Phreatobacter stygius: one gene and its partner. The protein of the gene in region 1 interacts with the protein of each later gene in a pairwise test. Links are inferred from orthologs where the notes say so. Each region holds a gene or a part of one and is shown in the gene's direction. Other genes may lie near its edges. The genes, in order: ftsZ and rlmN.

Region 1 (14,343 bases):
ATGAAGCCGTTCTCCTGGTTCCGCACCGGCGGGCCGGCGCAGCTGCTGTTCGAGCCGGCGGGCGAGCTGGATCTGGTGCAATTTCTTCGCCACATCCCGCTCGACTGGCCGGTGATGGTCGTCGGTCTCGGCTCGAACCTGCTGGTCCGCGACGGCGGCGTGCCCGGTGTCGTTATCAAACTCGGAAAATCATTCGGCGAAATCGAACTGTTGCCGGGCCACCTCATACGTGCAGGTGCGGCTGCGCCTGACGTCAAGGTTGCGCGCGCGGCGGCCGAGGCCGGCATTGCCGGCTTCGCCTTCCTGCGCGGCATCCCGGGCGCCATCGGCGGGGCGCTCCGGATGAACGGCGGCGCCTATGGCGGCGAGGTGACCGATATCCTGGTCGAGGCGCGCGCCATCCTGCGTTCCGGCACGACCCAGACCTTCGACCATGCCGCCATGGGTTTCGGCTATCGCCGCTGCGCCGCGCCCGACGACGCCATCTTCGTCTCGGCCCTGTTCCGGGGATCGGCCGGCGAGCCGCCCGTCCTGCTCGCCGCCATGGACGAGATCACCCGGCAGCGCTCGGCCACCCAGCCGGTCAATACCCGCACCGGCGGCTCGACCTTCCGCAATCCCGACGGTCATTCCGCCTGGAAGCTGGTCGACCAGGCCGGTTGCCGCGGCTTCAGGGTCGGCGGTGCCCAGGTTTCCGAACTGCACACCAATTTCCTGATCGCCGCGCCGGAGGCCACTTCCGCCGATATCGAGGCCTTGGGCGAGGCGGTCCGCCAGCGTGTCAGGGACACGAGCGGCATCGAACTGCATTGGGAAATCAAGCGGGTCGGCCTCGGCGCGCCGGCCGAGTAGCGGCATTGGACAACGACCAGGTCGCCGTCCCGACGGCCGACCGATCAGCGAGGATCAAGAGCATGACCAAACCTCACGTCGCGGTCCTGATGGGCGGCTGGTCCGCCGAGCGTGAGGTGTCGCTCAGGTCCGGCAAGGCCTGTGCCGATGCGCTCGAATCAGTTGGCTATCCGGTCACGCGAATCGATGTCGGCCGCGATATTGCGCTGCGCCTGGCCGATCTGAAGCCGGATGTGGTCCTCAACGTCACGCATGGCAGGCCCGGCGAAGACGGAACGCTCTCGGCGATCCTCGAGGTGATGCGCATCCCCTACAGCCATTCCGGCGTCATGTCGTCGGCGCTCGCCATGGACAAGGCCATGGCCAAGCGGGTCCTGTCGGCGTCCGGCATCGCCGTGCCGGGAGGCTTGCGCGTCCATCGCCTGGAAGCGGCGCGCGAGCACCTGATTGCCCGGCCTTATGTCGTGAAACCCAATGCCGAGGGCTCTTCCATCGGCGTGTTCATCGTCACCGCCGAGCACGAGCATCCGCCGCAGGAGCTGAATTCGGCCGAATGGGGGCTCGATGAAACCGTGCTGGTCGAGCCTTTCATCGCCGGCCGCGAGCTGACCTGCGCCGTCATGGGCGACCGGGCGCTGGCGGTGATCGAGATCGTACAGGACAACCGGTTCTACGACTATGAGGCGAAATATGCGCCCGGGGGGTCGAGGCACCTGATTCCTGCGCCGCTTAAACCAAATATTTACTCTGAGGTCCAAAGACTGTCCCTCGCAGCGCATCATGCGCTCGGCTGTAAAGGGGTCAGCCGTGCGGACTTCAGATACGATGACACGCCCGGTGGAACCGGGGATCTCGTCTGTCTCGAAGTCAACACGCAGCCCGGGATGACCGGGACTTCGCTCGTCCCTGACATGGCCGCTCACGAAGGCATTTCGTTCGCAGAGCTGGTCGAATGGATGGTGTTGGACGCTTCGCTAGATCGCTGATCGCACGACTCGATAGGGTCGGTGCGGACGCGCTTCTGCTTGCGCATCGCAGCCTGCTCGCCCGCCATCGCCGCAGCATGGCGGCACAGCAGGCGGCTTCGGCCGAGCCCTATGCGCGTCCGAGCGCCTGGGATTTCTGGCTGCGCCGCCTTTCGGTCCGCATCGCCAATCTGCATATCCCGCGTCATGCCGGTGCCTATGCCACCGCGCTGCTCTTGGCGGCGACCGGCCTTTACGGCGTCCAGCGCGGCGGTCACTGGCCGGCGCTCAACGGTGCCATGCTCGCCTTCGGCGACGAGATGGCCAATGCCACCGGCCTGCAGGTGCGGGCCGTGCGCCTCACCGGCAATACCAAACTGAGCCAACCGGAAATCCTCGAGGCCGCCGGCATCAGCCCGACCACCTCCGTTCTGTTCTTCGATCCGGCCGCGGCGCGCACCCGCCTGACGGCCAACCCCTGGATCGCGGAAGCCACAGTGCAGAAGCTCTATCCCGATCAGTTGCTGGTCGAAATCGTCGAACGCGAAGCCTTCGCGCTGTGGCAGCGCGACGGCAAGATCGCGGTTATCGCCGGCGACGGCACTGTGATCGTCGACCAGCTCGACAGCCGGTTCCAGCATCTGCCGCTGGTCGTCGGGCGCGGCGCCGAAAAGCGCGTGCGCGAGATCGTCGGGCTGATGAACGGCCGGCCGGCGATCGCCTCGAACGTCCGTGCCGCCGTGCTGGTCGCCGAGCGGCGCTGGACCCTGGTGTTGAAGAACGGCATCGACGTTCGCCTGCCCGACACCGATGTCGATCAGGCGCTCGCGACGCTTACGCGCCTCGACGCCGAGAAGAAACTGATGACCCGCGACGTCTCGATGATCGACCTGCGCGTTCCCGGCCGTGTCACGGTGCGCCTGTCGGAGGAGGCTTTCCGCGCCCATGAGGCGGCCCTGAAGGAGCGCCAGCGCGCCCGCCGCCGGACGGGGACAGCCACATGACCTCCCCGTTCAAATATGGCCTGACCCCGAAGATGCGGCCGATCTCGCCGCGTCGTTCGGCTATTCTCTGCGTGCTCGATATCGGCACCTCGAAGATCGTCTGCATGATCGCCCGGCTCCGGCCGCGCGAGGGTTCGGACATCCTGCCGAACCGCACCCACAAGGCCGAGGTGCTCGGCATCGGGCATACCCGTGCCCGCGGCATGAAATCCGGCAGCGTCGCCGACATGGCCAAGGCCGAAGCCTCGATCCGCCAGGCGGTCGATGCCGCTGAACGAATGGCCGAGGTCCAGGTCGACCGTGTCATCGTCACCGTCTCGGCCGGTCGCATCGGCTCCGAGCAATATGAGGCGCGGGTCACCTGCGCGGCGCCGCGCGTGCAGGACCACGACCTGCACCGGGTGCTGGAGGCCGCCTCCGACCATTCGGTTCGCCAGGGCCGCGCCGTGCTGCATTCCATGCCGATCGGCTTCCGGCTCGACGATACCCGCGGCATCAAGGATCCGCGCGGCATGCTCGGCTCGGGCCTCGGCGTCGACATGCATGTCGCGACCTGCGACGTCGCTTCGGCGCGCAACCTGATGCTTTGCGTCGAGCGCTGCCACCTGACCGTCGAGGCCATGGTCGCGGCCCCCTTCGCGTCCGGCCTGTCGGTGCTGACCGATGACGAGGCCGAGCTCGGCACGGTGTGCATCGACATGGGCGCGGGCACGACGACGCTGGCGGTCTTCGCCGGCAGCCATTTCGTCCATGCCGACGCGGTCGCCATCGGCTCGCATCACGTCACCATGGACATCGCCCGCGGGCTGTCGGCCCGGCTCAGCGACGCCGAGCGGATCAAGGTGCTGAACGGTGCCTGCTTCGCCGCCAAGTCGGACGAGCGCGACATCATCAACGTGCCCTTGATTTCCGAGGACGAGCGCGACCTGCCGAATCAGGTCACCCGTGCCCAGGTCATTCGCATCATCCGTCCGCGCGTCGACGAGATTCTGGAGATGGTGCGCGACCGGCTGACCGCCTCGGGCGCCGCGGCGGAGGCCGGCCGGCGCATCGTGCTCACCGGCGGCGGCTCGCAATTGCCGGGTCTGGCCGATCTCGCCGCCCAGGTTCTCGGCCGTCAGGTGCGGGTTGCCCGCCCGGTCGGCATTACCGGACTTCCCGACAGCGCCAAGGGCCCGCCCTTTGCCGCCGCGGTCGGCCTTACCGTCTATCCGCAGATCGCGGGAATCGAGCATTTCGAACCGCAGCGGCGCTTCTTCGCCGCGACCGGTACGGACGGCTACTTCTCGCGCGTCGGTAAGTGGATACGGGACAGTTTTTGAACGATCCGGCCGGCGGAGATGCTGGCTGGAAAAAAAGATCGCTGACCGGGTGCCACCGGCCGCGAAACCTGAGTTAGAAACGCGACGTGGCTGTCGCGTGAGTGATTCGAACGAGGCTCATGATGACGATCAACCTGAAGATGCCCGATATCCGGGAACTCAAGCCCCGGATCACCGTGTTCGGGGTGGGCGGCGCCGGCGGCAACGCCGTCAACAACATGATCGAGGGCGGTCTGCTCGGTTGTGACTTCGTCGTCGCCAATACCGATGCCCAGGCGCTGCTGTCGGCCAAGGCCGATCGCATCATCCAGATGGGCATCGCGGTCACCTCGGGCCTCGGCGCCGGGTCGCACCCGGAAGTTGGTGCGGCCGCGGCCGAAGAGGTGCTGGACGAGATCCGTGACCAGCTCGCCGGCTCCCACATGGCCTTCATCACCGCCGGCATGGGCGGCGGCACCGGCACGGGTGCGGCACCGGTCATCGCGCGGGTCGCCCGCGAGCTTGGCATACTGACTGTCGGCGTGGTCACCAAGCCCTTCCACTTCGAGGGCGTGCGCCGCATGAAGACGGCCGAATCCGGCATCATCGAGCTGCAGAAGTCGGTCGACACCCTGATCGTCATCCCGAACCAGAACCTGTTCCGGGTGGCCAACGAGAAGACCACCTTCACCGACGCCTTCGCCATGGCCGATCAGGTGCTCTATTCGGGCGTCGCCTGCATCACCGACCTGATGGTCAAGGAAGGCCTGATCAATCTCGACTTCGCCGACGTGCGCGCCGTCATGCGCGACATGGGCAAGGCGATGATGGGCACCGGCGAGGCGACCGGCGAACGGCGCGCCATCACGGCGGCCGAGGGTGCCATCGCCAATCCGCTGCTCGACGACGTGTCGATGCGCGGCGCGCGCGGCCTGCTGATCTCGATCACCGGCGGCAACGACCTGACCCTGTTCGAGGTCGACGAAGCGGCGACCCGCATCCGCGAGGAAGTCGATCCGGAGGCCAATATCATCCTGGGCGCCACTTTCGACGCGGCGCTGGACGGGACGATCCGGGTCTCGGTGGTGGCCACCGGCATCGATCATATCCCCAACCAGAACGTCGGCGGCTCGACCATTGCCGAGCTGACCGCCAAGCTGAAGCAGAACACCCAGAAGCTCGCCTCGATGGCGCCGGCGCAAGCCCCGGTCATCGAGACCCGCTCGATGCAGGAGCCCCAGCCGGTCGAGACGCAGCTGCGTCACGCGCCGGTCATGGAGGCGCCGGTCGCCCCGCCGCAGCCGGTGATCACCGCAAGCGAGGTGACGTTGCAGCCGGTGCCGGCCAAGCCTTCGCTGTTCCGCGAAGCGCCGGTCGAACTCGACGCGCCGCGCCTGCCGCCGCGCGACGAGCCGATGCCGGCCCGCGATTTCATCCCGCCGGCGGCCGAGAAGCCGATGCGCGCCGTGCGCATGCCGAGCGTCGATGAACTGCCGCGGCCGGGCCAGCAGCAGGTCCGCGCCGCTCAGGCCGCCGCGGCGGCACCTCCGGCCGACAATCCGGTGGAGCGCAAGCGCACGTCGCTGATGGACAAGCTCGCCGCGATCGGCTTCACCCGCCGCGCCGACGAGCATGAGGCCCCGGCGGCGCCCCAGCCGCGCATGGCCCCGCCGCTGGCGCCGGCGCGTCCGGCTCCGCAGGCCCAGCGCCCGGCCGCGCCCGCACCGCAGATCCGCCGCGAGCCGGCGGGTCTCGATATCCACGGCCGCCCGGCCGCGCCGCAGGCGCGTGCCGAGGAGGACCACCTGGATATTCCGGCCTTCCTGCGGCGTCAGGCGAACTGAGCGCTATCCACAACCCGAATTGTTACGAAATCTTGCAGACGATCAACTTACCCGGGCCCCAGTGCCCGGGTAAGCTTTTGTTAAGTCACGCTTTTTATAGTGTTAACGGACTCGCGAGAATGCGACCGAAATTTGGTAACAGTCGGACACAAACCGTGACTTGGCACCCCTGGGGGCGCTGTTTATGGTCCGGCCCGTTCGAGCCTGTGATGAATCACCGTAGCGATTCTGATTCGCCGCGAAACCTCCGAAGCCCGCCAATGGGGATTTGGACACCAGGTTCGAGGGGTCATGAAGGGGGCCACCCCGTTTGCAAGTGGATCAATTGGTCCGCCTGTGCGGGTGGCTAGAGACGGTCGAAATGAAGACTGCACGGCAGACAACGCTTCGCGAGCAAGTCCAACTTGATGGAATCGGTGTCCATTCCGGTGCTGCGGTTTCGGTAACCCTGCATCCGGCCGAGGCTGGTACCGGCATCGCCTTCCTTCGTTCCGACCAGGATCATCTCGAACTTCCAGCCGTTTTCCGCAACGTCTCCTCCGCTGACCTGTCGACGGTCATTGGCCATCCCGAGCGTGGTGGCGTGGCCACCGTCGAGCACCTGATGGCGGCGTTCGCCGGCCTCGGTGTCGACAATTGTGTCGTCGAGGTCGACGGTCCGGAAATGCCGATCCTGGACGGCTCGGCCGGTCCCTTCGTCGCGGCGATCGACCAGGTTGGCCTGGCGACATTGCCGGCTTCGCGCCGCGCCATCAAGATCCTCAAGACCGTGGTGGTCGAGACCGACCGCGGCGTGGTCGAGCTGCACCCGCATGACCGCGGCATGCGGATGGAAGTCGAGATCGACTTCGCCAATCCGCTGGTCGGCCGCCAGGTCTATGGCGTCGATATCGATCCGACCGTGTTCCGGCGCGACATCGCCCGGGCGCGCACCTTCGGCTTCATGCAGGATGTCTCCAAGCTGTGGGCCGCGAATCGGGCGCTCGGTGCTTCGCTGGAGAACACCATCGTGGTCGGCGACGACCGCATCCTCAATCCGGAAGGCTTGCGCTTCCGCGACGAATTCGTCCGCCACAAGCTGCTCGACGCGATCGGCGACCTGTCGCTCGCCGGTGCCCCGATCATCGGTCGCTTCCGCTCCTATCGTGGCGGTCACCGCATGAACGTCGCACTGTTGCAGACATTGTTCGCCGATCCGAGCGCTTATGAGATGGTCGAATCGGTGGTTCGGCGCGAGCGCGGCCATGCCGATCTCGGTGTCGCGATGCCGGCCTATGGGCCCGACGCCAACTGAGCGTCGGCGCGCCGCAATCTGGCCTCAACCCCATGATCAGAAGCTTGCGGCGGGGCAGTGGCCCCGCTGTTTAATTTGAGGTATGAGCCTTGCCGGGCTGTGGGGGCCGCAGGGAAGACCGGGGAAGGTTCGTGAGCTTGGTAAAGCGTCCGTTTGATCGACTGCCGCGCCGCACTTTCGTGCTGGCGACGGTACTGGCTGCGACCTTCCCGCTCGGCGCTTGCGCCAATGCGCCGTCGTTCGGAAATCTGTTCGCCGGTCCGGATCCGACCAATCTGCCGGACGAGCCGGCCGAGAAGCTCTACAATGAGGGCCTGGCGCTGCAGAACCGGCGCGACTGGCGCCGCGCCGCGCTGAAATTCATGGAGATCGACCGCACCCATCCCTATACGGAATGGGCCAAGCGGGCCCTGGTCATGGCGGCCTATTCTTATTACGAGGCCCAGGACTACGAAGAGACGATCAACCAGGCGCGCCGCTATATCCAGCTGCATCCGGGCTCGTCGGACGCGGCTTATGCCCAATATCTGATGGGCGCGGCGCAATATGACCAGATCCCGGACGTCAACCGCGACCAGGGCCGTACCGAGCGCGCGTTGGTCGTGCTGGAAGAGGTCACCCGCAAGTGGCCGCAGTCGGAATATGCCACCGCCGCCCGCCGCAAGATCGAGGTCGCCCGCGACCAGCTCGCCGGCCGCGAAATGATGGTCGGCCGCTACTATCTGGAGCGCCGTCAGTTCGCCGGCGCGATCAACCGCTACCGCACCGTGGTCTCGCAGTTCCAGACCACCCGCCACGTCGAGGAGGCGCTGGCCCGCCTCACCGAGTGCTACATGTCGCTCGGCATCGTCAATGAAGCACAGACGGCGGCCGCGGTTCTCGGGCACAATTTCCCCGACAGCCAGTGGTACAAGGACAGTTACGCGCTGATCGCGACCCAGGGACTGGCGCCGCGCGAGGACACCGGCTCGTGGATCAGCCGCGCCTTCCGTCGTGTCACCGGCTGACGCCCTTCCGTTCGCGCTCCGTTCGCGCTAAGCCGTAGCCTAGGGTCCGGACTCAATAAGGATGGGCTCACGATGAGGCCAAAATGGCCGAGGGCCAGGAGAAGCGCACAGCCCGATGTTTCCATCGGGCAAGGGCTTCGCACAGCCATCGGCCATTTTCGCCTCACCGCGAAGCGGCGCGGTCCTTTTGGCCGGCTGGTACGTCGTCTCGCCCCGGCAAACCAATTGGTTTGCCTTGAGCAAGCCGAGAGGCTTGCGTCGGCAAGCCTCCTGCCATCCGGCCAAAAATCCTCGCGTCGTGAGCTCCATCCTTATTGAGTTCGGACCCTAAGGTTTCGGCAGGGAAACGCGGACCGCTCATGCTTGCCCAGCTTTCGATCCGCGACATCGTCCTGATCGACAGGCTCGATCTGACCTTTGCCGAAGGCTTGTCGGTTCTGACCGGCGAGACCGGCGCCGGCAAATCGATCCTGCTCGATGCGACATCGCTGGCGCTTGGCGCGCGCGGCGACGCGGCGCTGGTCCGCAACGGCCAGACCCAGGGCCAGGTGACCGCGGTGTTCGACGTGCCGGCGGCCCATCCGGCGCGCCGGATCGCGGCCGACGCCGATATCGACACCGATGGTGATCTGATTCTGCGCCGCGTGCAGCTTGCCGACGGACGCACCCGCGCCTTCGTCAACGATCAGGCGGTCAGCGTCCAGGTGCTGCGCGCCATTGGCGCGTCGCTGGTCGAGATCCACGGCCAGCACGCCGACCGGGCGCTGGTCGAGCCGGAAGCCCATCGTGCGCTGGTCGACGCCTATGGCAGCCTGCTGCCCGATGCCGAAGGCGTGCGCACCGCCTGGAAGGGCTGGCGCGAGGCCCGCCGGACCGTCGAGGCGGCCCAGGCGCGCCTTGCCAAGGCCCGGGCCGACGGCGACTTCCTGCGCCATGCGGTCGACGAACTGACCAAGCTCAAGCCGGAGACCGGCGAGGAGACCCAGCTTGCCGAACGCCGGCAGGCGATGATGCAGTGGGAAAAGATTGCGTCCGACCTGGCCGACGCCGCCGATGTGCTGGCTGGCCCGGGTTCGGCGGTTCCCTCGCTTGCCGCGGCCTGGCGCCGGCTCGAGCGGCGGGCCCAGCAGGCTCCCGCCATGATCGAGCCGATCGTCAGGGCCTTCGGTGAGGCGCTGGACCGGATCGAGGATGCTCGCTCGGCGGTCGAGGCGGCCCAGCGAGAGGCCGACTTCGACCCGCGTGAACTGGAGCGCATCGAGGAGCGGTTGTTCGCGTTGCGCGCCGTCTCGCGCAAATATGCCGTGCCGGTCGATGGCCTTGCCGCGCTTGCCGAGCGCTATCAGGCCGATGTCGCGGCGCTGGATGCCGGCGAAGGCCATCTGGTGGCGCTGGAGAAGGCCGCGCGCGAAGGCGAAGCCGCCTACCGCAAGGCCGCCGAGGCGCTGTCGGCCAAGCGCAAGGCGACCGCGATCAGGCTGGACAATGCCGTCAATGGCGAACTCGGTCCGCTGAAGCTCGATCGCGCCCGCTTCATCACCGAGATGAACCATGACGGCGAAGGTCCCGAGGGGATCGACCGGGCTGAATTCTGGGTTCAGACCAATCCGGGCACCCGTCCCGGGCCGATGATGAAGGTGGCTTCGGGCGGCGAACTGTCGCGTTTCATGCTGGCGCTGAAAGTCGTGCTGGCCGACCAGGGGTCGGCGCCAACGCTGGTCTTCGACGAAATCGATACCGGTGTCGGCGGCGCGGTGGCGGACGCCATCGGCCAGCGCCTGTCGCGGCTCGCCTTGCGCGTCCAGGTGCTTTCGGTCACCCACGCGCCGCAGGTTGCCGCCAAGGCGACACGGCATTACCTGATCGCCAAGGAGGCGGCCGGCGAACGGGTCGCGACCCGCGTCAAGCCGCTCGGCTTCGAACTCCGGCGCGAGGAGCTCGCGCGCATGCTGGCTGGCGAAACCATTACCGACGAGGCACGGGCGGCGGCCGAGCGGCTGCTGACGGTCGGCTGATGGGGTGCCGCGCGCGCGGCCGGCTGTTGGGCGCGGCATTGGCCGTGCTGGGTGCGACGCAGGGCCCGGCCTGGGCTCAGGGGGCCGATCCGCTCGGCCAATGCGCCACCAGTGCCGGCGTTGCAGTGCGCGCGGCCGGTTCGACCTTGTGCTTTTCCGGCGAGATCACCCGTGCCAGTGCCGAGCGCGCCATGGCGCTGCTTGCGGCCGACCGGTCGATCGCGACCATGGTGATCACCTCCAATGGTGGCGAGGTGACCGTCTCGCTGCGTTTGGCGCGGGCCATCCGCGCGCGCGGCCTGACGCTGGTCGTGCAGCGCCAATGCGTCTCCTCCTGCGCCAATTTCCTGTTCACCGCGGCGCGCCGCAAAGTGGTCGCCCCGCGCTCCCTCGTGGTCTTCCACGGCGGCATCGCGCCGGCGGCCTTTGGCGGTCTGTTCGGCGGTGGCGGCGAGGAGCGCGAACTGCTGGCCCAGACCGAAGGGTTCTTTCGCGAGATCGGCGTCAATGGCGCGATCACCTATGACCAACCGCCGCTCAGGGGGTCTCGCGACGGTGCCGACGAATGGGCGGCGAGCCCGGCGGCGCTCGCCCGCCATGGCGTTCGCGGCATCGTCTCGATGTGGTGGCCGGACCGCGCCAGCGTGATTGCCGAGGGCAGGGCGCAAGGCATGAATCTTGGTATCCTGGATTGAGCTGACGCCGCTCGCCCGCCGCCCGCCGGCCCCTTATGATCGGCCGGTCCCGAATCCTGGTTTCGATCATGTCCGCGAAAAATATGAAGCCCATCGACGCCTTCGAGCCCGCCGAGGCCGCCGCCGAACATGCCGCGCTCGGCGAACGGATCGCCGAGGCCGACCGGCTCTATTTCCAGGATGATGCGCCGGATCTCAGCGACGCCGATTACGACGCGCTGCGCCGCCGCTACGAGGCCCTGGAAAACCGGTTTCCCGAGCTGAAGACCGATGACAGCCTGACCCGCAAGGTCGGTACGGCGCCGTCGTCGAAATTCGCCAAGGTGCGCCATGCCGTACCCATGTTGTCGCTGTCGAACGCTTTCGCCGATGACGAGGTGTTCGATTTCGTCGGACGGGTCAGGCGCTTCCTCGGCCTTGCCGCGGACGCGCCGGTGGCCATGACCGCCGAACCGAAGATCGACGGCCTGTCCTGCTCGCTGCGCTATGAGAACGGCCTTTTGAGTGTCGCCGCGACCCGTGGCGACGGCGCCGTCGGCGAGGATGTCACCGCCAATGTCCGCACCATAGAGGGCCTGCCCCAGGCGCTGACAGGCGCACCCGAGGTGCTGGAGGTGCGCGGCGAGGTCTATCTCAGCCACGAGGACTTCCGCGCCATCAACGCCCGCCAGGAAGAGCGCGGGCTGGCGCCCTTCGCCAATCCGCGCAATGCGGCGGCGGGATCGCTGCGCCAGCTCGACGCCAAGATCACCGCCTCGCGGCCGCTGCGCTTCTTTGCCTATACCTGGGGCGAGATCACCCCGCCTTTGCCGCGCGACAGCCAGTCCGGCATGGTCGACTGGTTCAAGGACCTCGGTTTTCCGGTCAATCCGCTGACCGTGGTCTGCCGGAGCGCCGAGGATCTCCTGGCTCATTACCGGATGATCGAGGCGAAGCGCGCGAGCCTCGGTTATGACATTGACGGTGTCGTCTACAAGGTCGACAGCCTCGCCTTGCAGGAGCGCCTCGGTTTCGTGTCGCGCTCGCCGCGCTGGGCGATCGCGCATAAATTCGCCGCCGAGAAGGCGACGACGGTCCTGGAAGGCATCGACATTCAGGTCGGCCGCACCGGGGCTCTGACGCCGGTCGCCAAGCTGCGGCCGGTGACGGTTGGTGGCGTGGTGGTGTCCAACGCGACGCTGCACAACGAGGACTACATCAAGGCGATCGGCAGCGACGGCAGCCCGATCCGCGACGGCGTCGACATCCGGATTGGCGACACGGTGACCATCCAGCGCGCCGGCGATGTCATTCCGCAGATCATCGACGTCGTGCTGGAGCAGCGGCCCAAGACGGCGGTGCCCTATTCGTTTCCGCAGATTTGCCCCGCCTGCGGCAGCCACGCGGCGCGCGACGAGGGTGAATCGGTCCGCCGCTGCACCGGCGGCCTGATCTGCCCGGCCCAGAGCGTCGAGCGGCTCAGGCACTTCGTGTCGCGCCTGGCCTTCGACATCGAAGGCTTTGGCGACATCTATATTCAGACGCTGTTCCAGGCCGGTCTGATCAAGGCGCCGGCGGACCTGTTCACGCTCAAGTTCGACGAGGTGAAGGAGGCTATCGAGCGGCGCCGGATCCAGGTGAGCAATGAGCGTTATGCCGCGCTCGGCAAGGAACCGCCCAGGCGCCAGGCCGCCAAGAAGGCCGATCAGGACGAGGACAAGGCGATCAAGAACCTGCTCGGCGCCATCGAGGCGCGGCGGTCGATCACGCTCAGCCGGTTCATTTTCGGTCTTGGCATCCGTCATATCGGCGAAACCACGGCCAAGGCCCTGGCCCGGCGTTTCCCTGACATCAAGACCCTGCTGCCGGCGATCGATGCGGCCGCCAAGGGGCGGCCCGGCGAAGCCTGGTTCCAGCTGTCGGGCTTTCCCGGCATCGGTCCGGTGACGCTGGAGCGCGTCGTCGAGGCCGCGGCGCACGAGGCCGCGGACCGCTCCGAGCTGGACCGGGCGACGATATTGGGGCGCCTGGGCAAGGCCCAGCGGGCGGCCCTGATCGAGCGCTATGGCGACGAGGACGCCGTGATGGCGGCGCTGAAGGCTGCGGCTGCGCAACGGCCGACCGAGGCCTATGGGCTGCTGGCCGCCGACGGCGAGATGGGCACGGTGGCGACCAATTCGCTCATCGAGTTCTTCGAAGAAGACCACAATGCCAAGGCGGTCGCCGCCTTGCTGGAGCAGGTGACGATCGAGGCGGCCGAGGCCGTGTCGAAGGAAACGCCGGTCGCCGGAAAGACGGTGGTCTTCACCGGATCGCTGGAGCTGATGACACGCGACGAGGCCAAGGCCAGGGCCGAGCGGCTGGGTGCCAAGGTCTCGGGCTCGGTCTCGTCGAAGACCGATTTTGTCATTGCCGGCCCGGGCGCCGGTTCGAAGCTCAAGGATGCCGAAAAGCTCGGCGTGAAGGTGCTCTCCGAAGACGAGTGGTTGCAGCTCATTCAAGGCGCCTGACGCGACCCGCCGTCTTCGGCCCGGCCGCCGTCAGCGCTTGGGTTGCGCCTTTTCGCGCAGGTACCCGCGGTCGCGATGGTTAAGCCTTGGTGAGCCGAGCCATGCAAAGCCGGCAGGGCTGATGGTGCAGTGCACAATCTTGCGAATCTGCTGCACTGCACCAAAATAGGGATAGTCGAAAGGGAGGAAGCCTCGAGGTCGTCCACTCGCTTTCAGAGGAGAGAAGACCATGGCCACCATCACACTCGACAAGCTTGGCACCGACGCCGCCCCGGCTCCGACCAGGCGCAGCTTGAAATCATTCCTGCGTGCCGGCTACGAGGCATTTGTCGAGGCGCAGCAATTGCGCGCCCAGACCTATGTCAACGGCTACCTGGCGCATCTGTCGGACGAGGAACTTGCCGGTCTCGGCATGACCCGTACCCAGATGATCCGCCGCACGCGCAGCATGATGTCCAGCTTCTGACATCGACCATGCGGCGGTCCCGCTCGCGGGGCCGCATCATCCTGTTTGAACCCCGCGGTCATTGACCCGGGGTCTCGGAGTTTCCCATGTTGATCGCGGTGATTGCCCATCTGCTGCGCGAGCGCGACCCGAGGCGCGCCGCAGCGCGTGCCTTGCGTGCCGATCGCGCGGCCGTGCCGGTCGACGAGCTCGGGCGCGCCGGCATCCTGCGGACGCTTGCCGGTTCGTTCACGCTGCCGTTCAACCGCTGACGGCAGCCGCCTTTCGCGGGATGCCGATGGTCCGGCCGACGCCCTCGGGCGTGCCGCGCCCGGCGGTCTGCTGTTTCCAGATCCCGAGCTTGGTCATGACGTCGTCCGGAAACGGCGCGACCTTGCGTGTCGTCATGTCGACATGCAGCGAGATGGATTC
Region 2 (14,287 bases), 1.8 Mb from region 1 along the record:
CTGAGGGCGATCCTCACCCGGGCGCGCGACCTGAAGCGCGTGCGGCGGACGCCCAAGGCCGACAAGCCGCTCGCCGGCAAGGTGCTCGCGATGATCTTCGAGCGGCCGTCGACCCGCACCCGCGTGTCGTTCGACGTCGGCATGCGCGAACTCGGCGGCGAGACGATCATGCTGACCGGCGCCGAGATGCAGCTTGGTCGCGGCGAGACCATTGCCGACACCGCACGCGTGCTGTCGCGTTATGTCGACGCCATCATGATCCGCATGCTCGACCACAATGCGGTGAAGGAACTTGCCGACGCCGCCAGCGTGCCGGTGATCAACGGCCTCACCAAGATGTCGCATCCGTGCCAGATCATGGCCGACATCCTGACCTTCGAGGAGCACCGCGGCTCGATCCGCGGCAAGACGATCGCCTGGGCGGGCGACGCCAACAATGTGCTGGGCTCCTGGATTCAGGCGGCTTCGCGTTTCGGCTTCAAGCTGAACATCGCGACGCCCGAGGAACTGGCGCCGCGCCGGGAGCTGATCGCTGCGGCCCAGCGCGAGGGCGCGGAGGTGACCTGGTCATCCGATCCCTATCACGCCGTGGAAGGCGTCGACTGCATCGTCACCGATTGCTGGGTGTCGATGGGCGACGAGGATGCCGGCCGCCGGCACAACCTGCTGAAGGCCTACCAGGTCAACAAGCAATTGATGACGGCGGCGAAATCGGATGCCCTGTTCATGCATTGCCTGCCGGCGCATCGCGGCGAGGAAGTCACCGACGAGGTGATGGACGGACCGCAATCGGTGGTGTTCGACGAGGCCGAAAACCGGCTGCACGCGCAAAAGGGCGTGCTGGCCTGGTGTTTCGACGCCTGAGTGCTCGGCAAGCCCGGCCGTTCAGGCCGGGCGACCGGGAACCGGGGAATAGTCGGTCAGCCGCAAGATGCGGTCTTCGACCGCGCCGACCAGGCTGCCGTGCTCGGCCGATGTCCGCCGCTTGATCTCGGCCCATTCTTCGTCAGCCATGAAAGCCGCCCAGGCGCCGGTCTTGGTCTCCTCGTCCGGCCAGCGCAGAATGTAGATGAATTCGATCCGGTCGGCGCCGGCGCTCTCCCACATGGCGACGATGTCGAAGCCGTACCGGCTCATGATCCGTGCCGCGTGGTCGCGAAAACGGGCATGGAAGGCCGGCTTGTTGTGCGGGAAGATCTCGTAGATGCGCAGTTGATGGATCATCGTGCGGTCCCATGTCGCGTGCCGTCACCTCCGCGACATCTAGTGATGGCCGCGAGGGAACGCCATCTATCGGGGACGGATATGGCAATCTTGCGCGTGGCGACCGGCCATTTCGATCATGGCACTCTGCCATGCAGGAGGTTTGCGCCTCTTCTCACAAAACGAATTCAACGATATGAGACCAGCCACGTTGGAATGATCGTAAGAGGTCCGCCATGACCAAGGCCCGCACGTTGTACGACAAGATCTGGGACGACCATGTCGTCGACCAGCAGGACGATGGCACCTGCCTGCTCTATATTGACCGGCACCTGGTCCATGAAGTGACCAGCCCGCAAGCCTTCGAGGGCCTGCGCAATACCGGCCGCAAGGTGCGCGCGCCGCAGAAGACGCTCGCCGTCGTCGACCACAACGTGCCGACCACCAGCGATCGCGTCCTCGGCATCAAGGACGAGGAAAGCCGCCTGCAGGTCGAGGCGCTCGCCCAGAACGCCGCCGAGTTCGGCATCGAATATTACGACGCGGCCGACATCCGGCAGGGCATCGTCCATGTCATCGGGCCGGAGCAGGGCTTCACCTTGCCCGGCACGACCATCGTCTGCGGCGACAGCCACACCTCCACCCATGGCGCCTTCGGTGCGCTGGCCCATGGCATCGGCACCTCGGAGGTCGAGCATGTGCTGGCCACCCAGACGCTGATCCAGAAGAAGGCCAAGAACATGCTCGTCCGGGTCGACGGGCAGTTGAAGGACGGGGTCACGGCAAAAGACATCATCCTCGCCATCATCGGCGAGATCGGCACGGCCGGCGGCACCGGCTCGGTCATCGAATATGCGGGCGAAGCCATTCGCGCCATTTCGATGGAAGGCCGCATGACCATCTGCAACATGTCGATCGAGGGCGGCGCCCGCGCCGGCCTGATCGCGCCGGACGAGAAGACCTATGCCTATCTGAAGGGCCGGCCGAAATCGCCGAAGGGCATGGCCTGGGACATGGCGGTCAAATATTGGGACGCGCTCTATACCGACGAGGGCGCGCATTTCGACCATACCGTGGTGCTGGATGCGGCCAACCTGCCGCCGATCGTCACCTGGGGCACCAGCCCCGAGGATGTCATCTCGATCTCCGGCGTGGTGCCGAACCCGGACGAGATTGAGGACGAGAACAAGCGCCTCTCCAAGTGGCGTGCGCTCGACTATATGGGCCTGAAGCCGGGCACGAAGATCACCGACATCCGTCCGGAAAAGGTGTTCATCGGCTCCTGCACCAATTCGCGCATCGAGGATCTGCGCGAGGTTGCCCGCATCGTCAAGGACCGCAAGGTCGCCGCGTCCGTCTCGGCGATGATCGTGCCGGGCTCGGGCCTGGTGAAGGAACAGGCCGAGCAGGAAGGCCTCGACAAGATCTTCCTCGCCGCCGGTTTCGAATGGCGCGAGGCGGGTTGCTCGATGTGCCTGGCGATGAACCCGGACAAGCTGAAGCCCGGCGAGCGCTGCGCCTCGACCTCGAACCGCAATTTCGAGGGGCGCCAGGGCTATAAGGGACGCACCCATCTCGTCTCGCCGATCATGGCGGCGGCCGCCGCCATCGAGGGCCATTTCGTGGATGTCCGCCACTGGGGGTGATGGGTGGCGACACCCGAGAGCGACAACCGAAGCGATCGCCTGGTCCGGTGGGCCCGCTGGCTCACCGGCATCTGGCTGGCTTTGGGGGGGCTGGTCGCCTTCCTCAAAAGGGACACGCTCGCAGGCCTGGCACTGAATGACATCGGCGACGCGCTTGCCGGGCTTTGCGCGCCCATCGCCTTTCTCTGGCTGGTGATCACCGCGCTGTTGCAGAAGTTCGAGCTGGAGGCGCAGCGCGCCGAGCTGAAGCAGAACCGCGAGGCGCTGCTCCTGCAGGTCCAGCAGCTCAACAATTCGGTCGAGCAGCAGGCGGCGCAGACCCAGATCATGAAAGACGAGTATGAGCGCTCCTTGCAGGCGTCGCTCAACTCGCAGCTCCGCCGGATCCTGATCGACGACCATTCCTGGTACATGTCGGAATTGTCCAATCTGGGCGCCCGGACGCTTGGTTTTGTCGAGACCGGCGGCGCGGTGACGCTGAGCCACGATTTTTCCAATGTCAGCGCCAAGCTCCTGGCCGAGAACCGGATCTCCGAGGCGATCATCGGCATCGATGCCGAGCTCGACGCGATCGCCGGCCTGTTCGACGGAGCGGGGCGTCGTTACGATCCGGCGACGCTGGCGCTGATGGGGGCGCTGTCATCCATTGTTCAGGCGTTCCACCACTCGCTCGCAGCCGCCGTCCAAAGCCATGACGGGTTTCAGCGCAATGCCGTCGCAGCGGCGGATTACGAGTTGGGTGTCAATGCGCGGACCAGCCGTCTTGCCGCGCTCCACGACCGGCTCGTGCGCGACACCGCTGCCGTCGCGGCCGCGGTCACGCCTCCTGCCTGATCCCGCTCGCTTCGAGCGTCCGGCGCAACCGCGTGAAAGCGAGCCGGATGCGGCTCTTGACGGTGCCCAGCGGCAAATGGAGCTGGCCGGCGATCTCGGAATGCGACATGCCCTCAAAAAAGGCGAGACGAACCAGCGAGAGTTGCTCTTCGGGCAGATGCGCAAGCGCCGCACGGACGGTTTCCTCGCGGTGGGCGAGCGAGATGGCGTCGTCCATGTCGGGTTCGGCTGACGGCATCAGCATGGGCTCGTTGATGTCGATGCAGTCGCTCCGATCGCGTCGGAGCACGTCGATCCGGCGGTTGCGCGCCACCCGGTAGAGCCAGGTGGCAACCGACGACTTCGACCGGTCGAACAGCGAAGCCTTGTGCCAGAGCGTGGTCATGGCTTCCTGGGTCAGCTCCTCGGCGGTCGCCGGGTCGGCGCCAAGCCGCATGAGATGAGCAATGAGCCGCGGCGCGAAGTGGTCGAACAGGGCACTGAAGGCCTGTCGGTCGCGCTTGCGAGCTACCGCATCCACTAAGTCCGCCAGTTGGTCACGCGATACCAAGGACCTACCCTCACGCAGACGAGAGGCTCCTCACCCCCGAGCACAACCAAACCTAGCATAAAGACCGCATGCCGCGGGAGGTATGATAGTATATGGTTTGTTAACATGGTTACATGTGGCGGTCGCGATTCGACGCCACGGCCTGCGTCCCGAGCCGTTTCGGTGCGCCAGACGGGCTTTGCCATTGTCTTGCCCGGATTGGCTGGTGAGTACCACACTCCAGAAGCGAGACGCCGCTTCGTCACCTGCCTGTCGCGCGCCTTTCACATGGATCTACCTCATCCTTTACCCCATCTTTACCGTGATCTTCGAAAGCTACGGGAATATGGGGCGGAACCGATCCTGCCCGGTGCCCAACGAACCCGTAGAGTCAATGCGATGCTGCGCTCCACCCCTTTCCTGATGATCCTGGCTCTCTCGGCCGCCGCTGTTGCCACGGTGACCGCGGCGCAAGCGCAGCAGCGAGCGCCCGATGGCGGCCGTGCGGCCACGGCGCAGGCTGCCCGTCCGGCCGCCGGCGGCCAGCAGGGCGCGGCGGTTGCCCAGTTCGGCGATTGGGGGGTGTTCACCTCGTCCACCCAGCGCGGCAAGGTCTGCTACGCCGCCTCGCAGCCGAAGACGCGCGCACCGGCCAATCTGCAGCGCGACCCGGCCTTCTTCTTCATCACCTCGCGTCCCGGCGAGAATGTCCGCAACGAGATTTCGCTGACCCTCGGCTTTGCGCTGCGCGGCGATGCCACGGTGGCGGTCGGGCCGACCAGTTTCGCCATGTGGACCCAGGAGAAGGGCGCTTGGGTCAAGAACGCGGCGGAGGAGGGTCGGATGATCACGACCATGCGCTCCGGCTCGCAGCTGACGGTCCGCTCGACCTCACAGCGCGGCAATGTCACCACCGATACCTATTCGCTCACCGGCCTCGGCCAGGCGCTCGATCGGGTCGCGCAGGAATGCCGCTGACGCATTGAACCCAGGCTTCGGCGCCGGGTCCTGTCGAAAGGCTGCCTTTGGGCGGCCTTTCGTGTTATAGGCGCCGCTAACGCGTTCTCCGGCTTCGCGGAAGCGGAGCGATGCAGCAACCCATTCCACCATGGCATGTCCCGCGGGCGAACCGGTGCCGATGTCGCCCGACAATGCCATGGCCAGAGGCCTGACCCGATGCCGACGCTCGATCTGACGAATGCCAAGCCCACTGTTACCCCGCCGCCGGCGGCCGCGATCCGGCCGCTGCCGGTAAAGCGTTCGCTTGTCGGTCTCGACCGCGATGGGCTGAAGGAGGCGCTCGGTGCCATCGGTATCGAGGGCAAGGAGACACGCATGCGCGTGTCGCAGCTCTGGGCCTGGATCTATCAACGCGGCGCCAAGACCTTCGCCGAGATGACCAACGTCTCCAAGCATCTGCGCGCGGCGCTGGACGAGGCCTATACGCTCGACCGGCCTGAAGTGGTGGTCGAGCAGGTGTCGAGCGACGGCACGCGCAAGTGGCTGCTGCGGATTCCGCCGCAGTTCGAAGGCGAGAAGTGGCACGAGATCGAAACCGTCTACATCCCGACGCGGGATCGCGGGACGCTGTGCATTTCCAGCCAGGTCGGCTGCACCCTCACCTGCACCTTCTGCCACACCGGCACGCAGAAGCTGGTGCGCAACCTGACCGTCGATGAAATCGTCGCGCAGATCATCGTGGCGCGCGACCAGCTGGGCGACTGGCCCGGCCAGGAGGCGCCGGAGGGCGCCTTCGTGCCCGATGACGGCGGCCGGTTCGTCACCAATATCGTGCTGATGGGCATGGGCGAGCCGCTCTACAATGTCGAGAACGTCACGACCGCGCTGAAAGTGATGCTCGACCAGGACGGCCTGCAATTCTCCAAGCGCCGCATCACGCTGTCGACCTCCGGCGTCGTGCCGATGATCGAGCGCATCGGCGCCGACACCGGCGTGTCGCTGGCCATTTCGCTGCATGCGGCGACCGACGAGCTGCGTGACGAGCTGGTGCCGCTCAACAAGAAATATCCGATTGCCGAACTGCTCGACGCCTGCCGGAACTATCCGGTGCTGTCGAACGCCCGGCGCATCACTTTCGAATATGTGATGCTGAAGGACGTCAATGACAGCATCGACGATGCGCGCCGGCTGGTGCGCCTGTTGAAAGGCATTCCGGCCAAGATCAACCTGATCCCGTTCAATCCCTGGCCCGGATCGCGCTACGAATGTTCCGACTGGGAGCAGATCGAGCGCTTCTCGGACGTGGTGTTCGACGCCGGCTATTCGTCGCCGGTGCGCACCCCGCGCGGCCGCGACATCCAGGCCGCCTGCGGCCAGTTGAAGAGCGAGACCGAGAAGCTACGCGCCAAGGATCGCGCCGCGCTGATGTCGAAGAGCGAGCAGGACGCCTTCCGCGCCATGGCGATGGTCGACTGAGCAACGCCGCGTCGCTCTCCTGAGGCGCTTCGCCGCCAGCTTGAGGCTGGCGCGGCGAAGCGCCATTATTTTTGCCGCCTGTCAAAATCCGGTCGGCCGGAACGTCACTGAACCGGCGGCGCGCGATGTGCCGCGACCGGACCAGGAGACCGTCATGCAATAGCTGCTGCTGATCGACGAGGACGAAACCAGGCGGCGCGGCGCGAGCGAAGCGGCCATCGGACAGGTGATCGCCGCCCATACCGAAGCGATGAAGGCCGCCGGCCACGATCTGGGCGGCAACCGTCTGAGGCCCGCCGCGTCGACGCCATGACGGATCCGGCGCCCACGGCCTGACGACCGGCCAGCGATAGGGCGGGCCGGCTTGACCCATCGATGGTTCCAGTGGTGAGTTTGGCCGAGCCGGCGGCAAGACCGGACAAGGTTCACTCCATTGATCCCGGGAGGATCCCATGCGGTTGGTACGCCCGAGCGCTGCGGCGCTCGTTCTGACGCTCGCTTCCGTCCTTTTGTCCGATGCCGCGCAGGCCCAATTCGGCCCCGGTCCCGAGCGTGGCCCAGGCCCGGATCGCGGCTTCGACCGCGTGCCTGGTTTCGAGCGTGGCCCCGGCTTCGAGCGTGGCCCTGGCTTCGAGCGCGGCCCTGGCTTCGAGCGTGGATCCCGGCGTGAGCGTGGTCGCGGCGGCGGGCCGGACGGCGGCACCGTCCTCGGCCTGTCGCGCGAGCGCCTGGCGCGCATCGCGCCGGTCATGCGTGGCGAGGTCGATCGCGGCATGTTTCCGGGCGCCGTGACGCTGATCGCGCGTGGCGGCCGGATCGTGCATTTCGAGGCGCATGGCTTCCGCGACGCGGCCAAGACCGTGCCAATGACCCGCGATACGCTGTTCATGCTGGCCTCGATGACCAAGCCGATCGTCTCGACCGCGGCGGTCATGCTGATCGAGCAGGGCAAGATGAAGCTCTCCGACCCGATCACCACCTGGCTGCCGGAGCTGCGTGACCTGAAGGTCGAGGCGCGGCGCACCGGCGCCGATGGCCAGACCACCAGCGAGGACGTGGCGCTCGACCGGCCGATCACCGTGCAGGACCTGCTGCGCCACACCGCGGGCTTTTCTTATGCCGGCTCGGTACGCTCGTCGCGGCTGAAGGAGCTCTATGACCAGCAGAATATCGAGGCGCGCGCGGCCAATATTTCCGGTGACGAAATGTTGCGTCGGCTCGGCCAGATCCCGCTGGCGAACCAGCCGGGCACCGCGTTTGAATATTCGATCTCGGTCGACGTGCTCGGCCTGCTGCTCGAGCGCATCAGCGGCAAGCGGCTGGATATCCTGATCAAGGAGATGATCCTCGACCCGCTCGGCATGCAGGACACGTCCTGGTATGTCGCGCAAGGCCAGCGTGCCCGGCTCGCCGAAGCGCTCGACTCCGATCCGCAGAAGGCGGTGATGTGGCCGGGCTACCGGATCTTCGACAATCCGGCCGAGAACAGCCAATATTTCAAGGGCGGCGCCGGCATGGTCTCGACCGCCGAGGATTATTTCAAGTTCGCTCAGGCGATCCTCAACGGCGGCGAGTTCGAAGGCCGCCGGCTCCTGTCGAAGAAGTGGGTCGATTTCATGCTGTCGAACCACCTGGTTGGCATGGGCGGTACGACCGCGGCCTCGACCGGACCGGGTTACGGCTTCGGTCTCGGCTTCGCGGTCAGGCTGCAGGAGGGCTTCGCGGTCGCGCCGGGCTCGACCGGCGATGCCATGTGGGCGGGCGCCTGGGGCACCAGCTTCACCATCGACCCGCGCGAGCAGATCGTCGGCATCCTGATGGCGCAGGGGCCGTCGAACCGTGTGCATACGCGCATGCTGTTCAAGAACCTGATCTATGGCGCGGTGGTCCGCTGAAGCGGCATCGCGCCAATGACCCCGGGGCCGCTGCAGACGGGCCCGGGACGGCGCCTGCGACAGGACGGCAATTGCCCCGATGGAGGTGGGGCCTTAGGCTCAGCCCATGCGTGCAGGTGAGGTCAGGGAGCCCTATGGCTGGCGCCGCGATCCGGCGGTGCCGGCCTTTCCGGACGACCGCCCGGTCATCGTCTTCGACGGCTATTGCTCGTTCTGCTCGGGTTGGGCGCGCTTCATCATCAAGCACGACAAGGCAAGGCGGTTCCGCCTGCTGCCGGCGCAATCGCCGCTCGGCGAAGCATTGTTCCGCCATTTTCAGCTCGATCCGCATGACTATACCACCAGCATCCTGATCGCGGACGGCAGGGCCTTTCTGAAGGCCGAGGGCATCCTGCGCATCTTCGAGGCGCTGGGCCTGCCCTGGTCGCTGATCCGGGCCGGCCGGCTGCTGCCGCTCGCCTGGCGCGACCGGGTCTATGACCTCATCGCCCGCAACCGCTTTCGCCTCGGCCGGCGCGACCGCTGCTATCTGACCGAGAAGGGCGACGAAGACCGGTTCCTGGCATGAAGCCTGGGCATCTGCGTGTTCTCATCCTCGGCGGTTATGGCACCTTTGGCCGGCTCAGGCTCATTCCGCGTCGATGGTCGGTGCTCGGCGTGCCGCTGCCATTGGTGCTGGCGCCCGGCGGCGAGGCCTTCGAGACCGCGGCGGACGGCCGGTTCCACTTCCATGTCGAGATCGGCCACCGGCTGTTCGGGCTGGCGGTGCGTTGTCGCGGCTGGCTGGAGCCGGTCGCCGATGACGGCTGAGAGATCGCCGCGGCGGAGGGCTCCCGTGACCAAAGCAGGCTTCCAACGGATAAGGGCGACAGCTACCCTCGCGGGATGAATCGCTTCGCCCATTATCTGCTTCGGCTGCTGCGCGTGTCCTTGGGTTTCGCCCTGGCGGTGGCGGCGGGATGCGCGATCGTGCTGATCTTCGATCTCAACGAGGGCCGGATCCCGGAACTGCTCGCCGGCAGCTTCTTTGTCGGGTTCCTGGTGGTTCAGGTCGCCGGTTTCATCTGGCCGCTGCTGCTGGTCGAACTGGCGGCGGAGGTCGGGCACTGGCGCGGGCTGGTCTTGCACCTCGGGGTCGGGCTGGCCGGCGCGCTCGGCGCGCTTGGCTACGTGGTCCTTCAGGCCGCCGGCGAACCGGTCGACGACCTGCTCGGCGACGGACCGGCCTTCACGGTCCACCGGCTGGCCATTCATCTCATCGCCGGCCTTGCCGCCGGCTTGCTCTACTGGCTCGTCGCCGGCCGTTCCGCCGGCATTCAACCCGTCGAAGGATCGAAAGCATGACGTTCACCTGCCGCACGCCCGCCGAGCCGGATGTCCTGGTCGACAATGACAAGGTGAAGGTGACGCGCTGGAATTTCGCCGACGGCGCCGAGACCGGCTGGCATCGCCACGGCTGGGACTACGTCGTGGTGCCGCTGGCCGACGGCAAGCTCGTCGCGGAACTGCCCGGCGGCACGTCGTCGGAAGCGGTGCTGACCGCCCATGTGCCCTACTTCCGCAGCGAAGGCGTCGAGCACAACATCATCAATGCCTCGGGCAAGCCTTATGCGTTCATCGAGATCGAAATAAAGCCCTGACATTTGCTGCGCCGCGGTAGAATATTGGCCTGTTCCGTGGCCTTTTGTCGCTTGTGATCCGTCCGTGACTCCGTCAAGCGCATTGCTATGATCCCCCCAGCCGCCGGGTTGCTGTCCCGGCAGATATTCATCTGGAGGGGTCCATGGATTTCGGACGGGGTTGGCGTTCCAAGGGAACGCGACGCTTCAACAGGATCTGGCTGGCCGGCGCGCTGATCGCGGCCGGCCTGCTGACGACGGCCGGCGCCGAGGCGCGCACGGTGCGCTGGGCCCGTTCGCTCGATGCCCAGACGCTCGACCCGATGTCGGCCAATATCGGCCCGACCACGGTCGTCGCCCATCAGCTGTACGAGCCGCTGGTCCATCGCGGCTATGACGGCAAGCTGGTGCCGACGCTTGCCACCGAGTGGCGCAACCTGCCCGACGACCCGACGGTCTGGGAGGTCAAGCTCCGCCAGGGCGTCAAGTTCCACAACGGCACCGATTTCACCGCCGACGACGTGCTGTTCTCGTTCGATCGCGCGCGCTCGCCGAATTCCGATTTCCGTGGCCTGATCACCTCGATCGAAAGCGTCACCAAGATCGACGCCCATACGATCCGGATCAAGACCAAGGCGCCGAACCCGCTGCTGTTCGAGAACCTCACCAATATCTTCATGATGTCGAAGGCCTGGGCCGAGGCGAACAATGCGGCACTGCCGCAGAACATCCGCGAGCGCCAGGAAAATGGCGCGACCCGCCAGGCCATGGGCACCGGCGCCTTCCAGCTGATCTCGCGCGAGCCGGACGTGCGCACCGTGATGCGCCGCTTCGAGGGCTATTGGGGCCGCAACCAGTTCCCGCTCGAAGTGTCCGAATTGATCCTGGTGCCGATCCAGCAGGACGCCACCCGGATTGCCGCCTTGCTGTCGGGCGAGGTCGACGTTGTCCACGACGTGCCGGTGCAGGACATCAGCCGCCTGCAGCAGAGCCAGGGCGTCAAGGTCAACACCGGCCCGGAAAACCGCGTCATCTTTCTCGGCTTCAATGTCGGTCCGGCCGAACTGAAAACCTCCGACATCAAGGGCAAGAACCCCTTCGCCGACCGGCGTGTCAGGGCCGCCGTCAATATCGCTGTCAACCGCGAGGCGATCACCCGGGTGGTCATGCGCGGCCAGGGCGTGCCGATCGGTTATGTCGGCACCAATTTCATCTCCGGCTATTCGCCCGAGATCGCGGCGGTGCCGCGCCTGGATGTGGCGGCCGCCAACAAGGCGCTCGACGAGGCCGGTTATCCGCGCCGGGCCGATGCCGGCAACACCCGCTTCTCGGTGTCGCTGCAATGCCCCAACAACCGCTATGTCGCCGACGAGAACATCTGCCAGGCGGTGGTGGGCATGATGGGCCAGATCGGCATCAAGGTGAACCTGGTCGCCAAGCCGGCCGCCCAGCACTTCCCCGAGCTGCAGCGCGAGGAGCTCGACTTCTACCTGGTCGGCTGGGGCATTCCGACCTATGACGCCGAATATGTGCTGACCTTCATGTTCCACACCCGCTCGGCATCGAACGGCACCTGGAACGGCACGCGCTATTCCAACCCGTCGCTCGACACCCGCATGATCGCCCTGCAGACCATGCCCGATGTCACCAGGCGCAATGCCGAAATCGCCGAGCTGCAGCGCATCCTGAAGGAAGAGACCATCTACGTGCCGCTGCATGTCCAGTCGATCAGCCACGCCATGCGCGGCGGATTGCAGATGCAGGTGCATCCGGATGCGCAGGCCTGGTTCAAGTATTTTCGCTTTGTGACGTCGTGACCGCGTTCGGTTGAGTTCGGATCCCCGGCCGTCGCCCGCCGCCGTTTTTCGGCGGCGGGCGACGCGCCTCGCGATGTTGTCGGGACGGATCGAACCATGATCGTCTATGCCGTGAAGAGCCTCGCGCAGGCTGTCCTGGTCATGCTGGCCGTGGCGCTGGTCGCCTTTTCCATGTTTCGCTTCGTCGGCGATCCCGTGTCGAACCTGGTCGGCCAGGAGACGACGATCGCCGACCGCGAACAGCTGGCGCGCGACCTGGGTCTCGCCGACCCGATCCCCGTGCAATTCGCCCGTTTCGTCGGCAATGCCGCGCAATTGCAGTTCGGCGTCAGCTATCGGCAGGGCCGGCCGGTCATCGATCTGATCAAGGAGCGGCTGCCGGCGACCGTCGAACTGGCCGTGCTGTCGGCCCTGTTCGCGCTCGTCGCCGGTGTCGTGCTCGGCGTGGTCACCGCGATCCGCCGCGACGGCTTCCTGTCGCATGCCATCCTGTCGATCTCGCTGATCGGCGTGTCGCTGCCGACCTTCCTGATCGGCATCGGGCTGATCTGGCTGTTCGCGGTCGAGCTGCGCTGGCTGCCCTCGTTCGGACGTGGCGATGTCGTCAAGATCGGCTGGTGGACCACCGGCCTGCTCACCGCCTCCGGCCTCAAATCGCTGGTCATGCCGGTGCTCACCCTCGGCTTCTACCAGCTCACCTTGATCATGCGGCTGGTGCGCGCGGAAATGCTCGAGACGCTGCGCACCGACTATGTCAAATTTGCCCGCGCCCGCGGCGTTCCCGAGCGCACCATCTGGTTCCGGCACGCCCTGAAGAACACCATGATCCCGGTCACCACGGTGGTTGGCCTGCAGCTCGGTTCGGTCATCGCTTTCGCCATCGTCACCGAGAGCGTGTTCCAGTGGCCAGGCCTCGGCGCACTGTTCGTCAATGCCGTGCAATTCGTCGATATTCCGGTCATGGCGGCCTATCTGATGTTCGTCGCCTTCGTCTTCGTGGTGACCAACCTGGTCGTCGACCTGCTCTATTTCGCGCTCGACCCGCGCCTGCGCGGCGCCGGCTCGGCCGCGGCGCATTGAGGCCGCGATGACCCTCTCGACCAACCCGCCCAAGCCGAGCTTCAGGACCAGACTGGCGAAAGCCTGGGATTCGGATATCGCCTGGAGTTTCCGCCATTCGCCGGTGGCGATCATCGCCGCCATCATGACGGTGATCCTGATCCTCGCTTCGGTCTTCGCCAATCACCTGGCGCCGCAGAATGCCTTCGATCCGGCGGTGCTGAACCTGCTCGATGCCTATACCAGGCCGGGCGAGGCCGGCCTCGGCTCGAACACGGTCTATTGGCTCGGCACCGACAACCAGGGCCGCGACCTGTTCTCGGCCATCCTCTACGGTTCGCGCGTCTCGCTGTTCGTCGGTTTCGCGGCGGTGTTCTGCTCGGTGACCATGGGGGTCACGCTCGGCCTCATCGCCGGTTATCTCGGCGGCCGGACCGATGCCTTCATCATGCGCGTCGCCGACATCCAGCTGTCGTTCCCGGCGATCCTGATCGCGCTCCTGTTTTTCGGCGTCGCCCGCGGCGTGATTGCCGCGGCAAACCACGAGCAGGTGGCGATCTGGGTGCTGATCGTGGCGATCGGCCTGTCGCATTGGGCGCAATATGCCCGCACCGTGCGCAGCTCGACCATGGTCGAGCGCAACAAGGAATATGTCCAGGCCGCCCGGGTGATGGGGCGCTCGCCCTTTCTGATCATGCTGCGCCACGTGCTGCCCAATGTGACCGGGCCGGTGCTGGTGATTTCGACCATCAATCTGGCGCTGGCGGTGATCGAGGAAGCGACGCTGTCGTTCCTCGGCGTCGGGGTTCCGCCAACACAACCATCTCTGGGAACGCTGATCCGCTTCGGCCAGCAGTATCTTTTCTCGGGAGAATGGTGGATTTTGTTCTTTCCCGCGCTGGCCCTGGTGCTGCTGGCCTTGTCGATCAACCTGTTAGGTGATTGGCTGCGTGACGCTCTGAATCCCAAGCTGCGTTGAGTTGACGAGTTGAAATGACGACACCCGTTCTGTCCGTCCGCGACCTGGTCGTCGAGTTCCCGACGCGCCGCGGCATCCTCACCGCGGTGGACCATATTTCCTTCGACATCCAGCCCGGCGAAGTGCTCGGTGTCGTCGGTGAATCGGGTGCCGGCAAGTCGATGACCGGCACCGCCGTGATCGGCCTGCTCGAGCCGCCGGGCCGCATTGCCGGAGGCCAGGTCCTGCTGAAGGGCGAGCGCATCGACAACCTGCCGGCCGAGGCCATGC

The links.
Region 2: the proteins of ftsZ (region 1) and rlmN interact in binary tests that used the Escherichia coli proteins (3 or more experiments, as listed by UniProt). The link is inferred for Phreatobacter stygius from one-to-one orthologs.

The regions. Positions count from the first base shown.
Region 1 is NZ_CP039690.1:3,678,411-3,692,753, forward strand. The notes cover bases 3,741-6,615. They hold ftsZ (cell division protein FtsZ), read left to right. Parts: upstream 3,741-4,265; coding sequence 4,266-5,966; downstream 5,967-6,615. Other genes in these bases: ftsA (cell division protein FtsA), read left to right, coding at 3,741-4,143; lpxC (UDP-3-O-acyl-N-acetylglucosamine deacetylase), read left to right, coding at 6,328-6,615. Outside these bases: murB (UDP-N-acetylmuramate dehydrogenase), read left to right, coding at 1-852; E8M01_RS17360 (D-alanine--D-alanine ligase), read left to right, coding at 915-1,838; E8M01_RS17365 (cell division protein FtsQ/DivIB), read left to right, coding at 1,916-2,821; more of ftsA, read left to right, coding at 2,818-3,740; more of lpxC, read left to right, coding at 6,616-7,260; E8M01_RS17385 (outer membrane protein assembly factor BamD), read left to right, coding at 7,392-8,267; DNA repair protein RecN, read left to right, coding at 8,627-10,282; E8M01_RS17395 (hypothetical protein), read left to right, coding at 10,282-10,977; NAD-dependent DNA ligase LigA, read left to right, coding at 11,046-13,466; E8M01_RS17405 (hypothetical protein), read left to right, coding at 13,696-13,932; E8M01_RS35095 (hypothetical protein), read left to right, coding at 14,019-14,183; E8M01_RS17410 (thioesterase family protein), read right to left, coding at 14,173-14,343. UniProt on the Escherichia coli protein: Essential cell division protein that forms a contractile ring structure (Z ring) at the future cell division site. The regulation of the ring assembly controls the timing and the location of cell division.
Region 2 is NZ_CP039690.1:1,878,623-1,892,909, reverse strand. Bases 4,700-7,518 are described here. They hold rlmN (dual-specificity RNA methyltransferase RlmN), read left to right. Parts: upstream 4,700-5,388; coding sequence 5,389-6,648; downstream 6,649-7,518. Other genes in these bases: E8M01_RS08630 (serine hydrolase domain-containing protein), read left to right, coding at 7,101-7,518; E8M01_RS08640 (invasion associated locus B family protein), read left to right, coding at 4,700-5,190. In the rest of the region: argF (ornithine carbamoyltransferase), read left to right, coding at 1-864; E8M01_RS08660 (NIPSNAP family protein), read right to left, coding at 886-1,224; leuC (3-isopropylmalate dehydratase large subunit), read left to right, coding at 1,440-2,849; E8M01_RS08650 (hypothetical protein), read left to right, coding at 2,853-3,683; E8M01_RS08645 (sigma-70 family RNA polymerase sigma factor), read right to left, coding at 3,667-4,203; more of E8M01_RS08640, read left to right, coding at 4,612-4,699; more of E8M01_RS08630, read left to right, coding at 7,519-8,543; E8M01_RS08625 (thiol-disulfide oxidoreductase DCC family protein), read left to right, coding at 8,650-9,111; E8M01_RS08615 (hypothetical protein), read left to right, coding at 9,429-9,887; E8M01_RS08610 (cupin domain-containing protein), read left to right, coding at 9,884-10,183; E8M01_RS08605 (ABC transporter substrate-binding protein), read left to right, coding at 10,327-11,979; E8M01_RS08600 (ABC transporter permease), read left to right, coding at 12,076-13,059; E8M01_RS08595 (ABC transporter permease), read left to right, coding at 13,067-14,017; E8M01_RS08590 (ABC transporter ATP-binding protein), read left to right, coding at 14,032-14,287.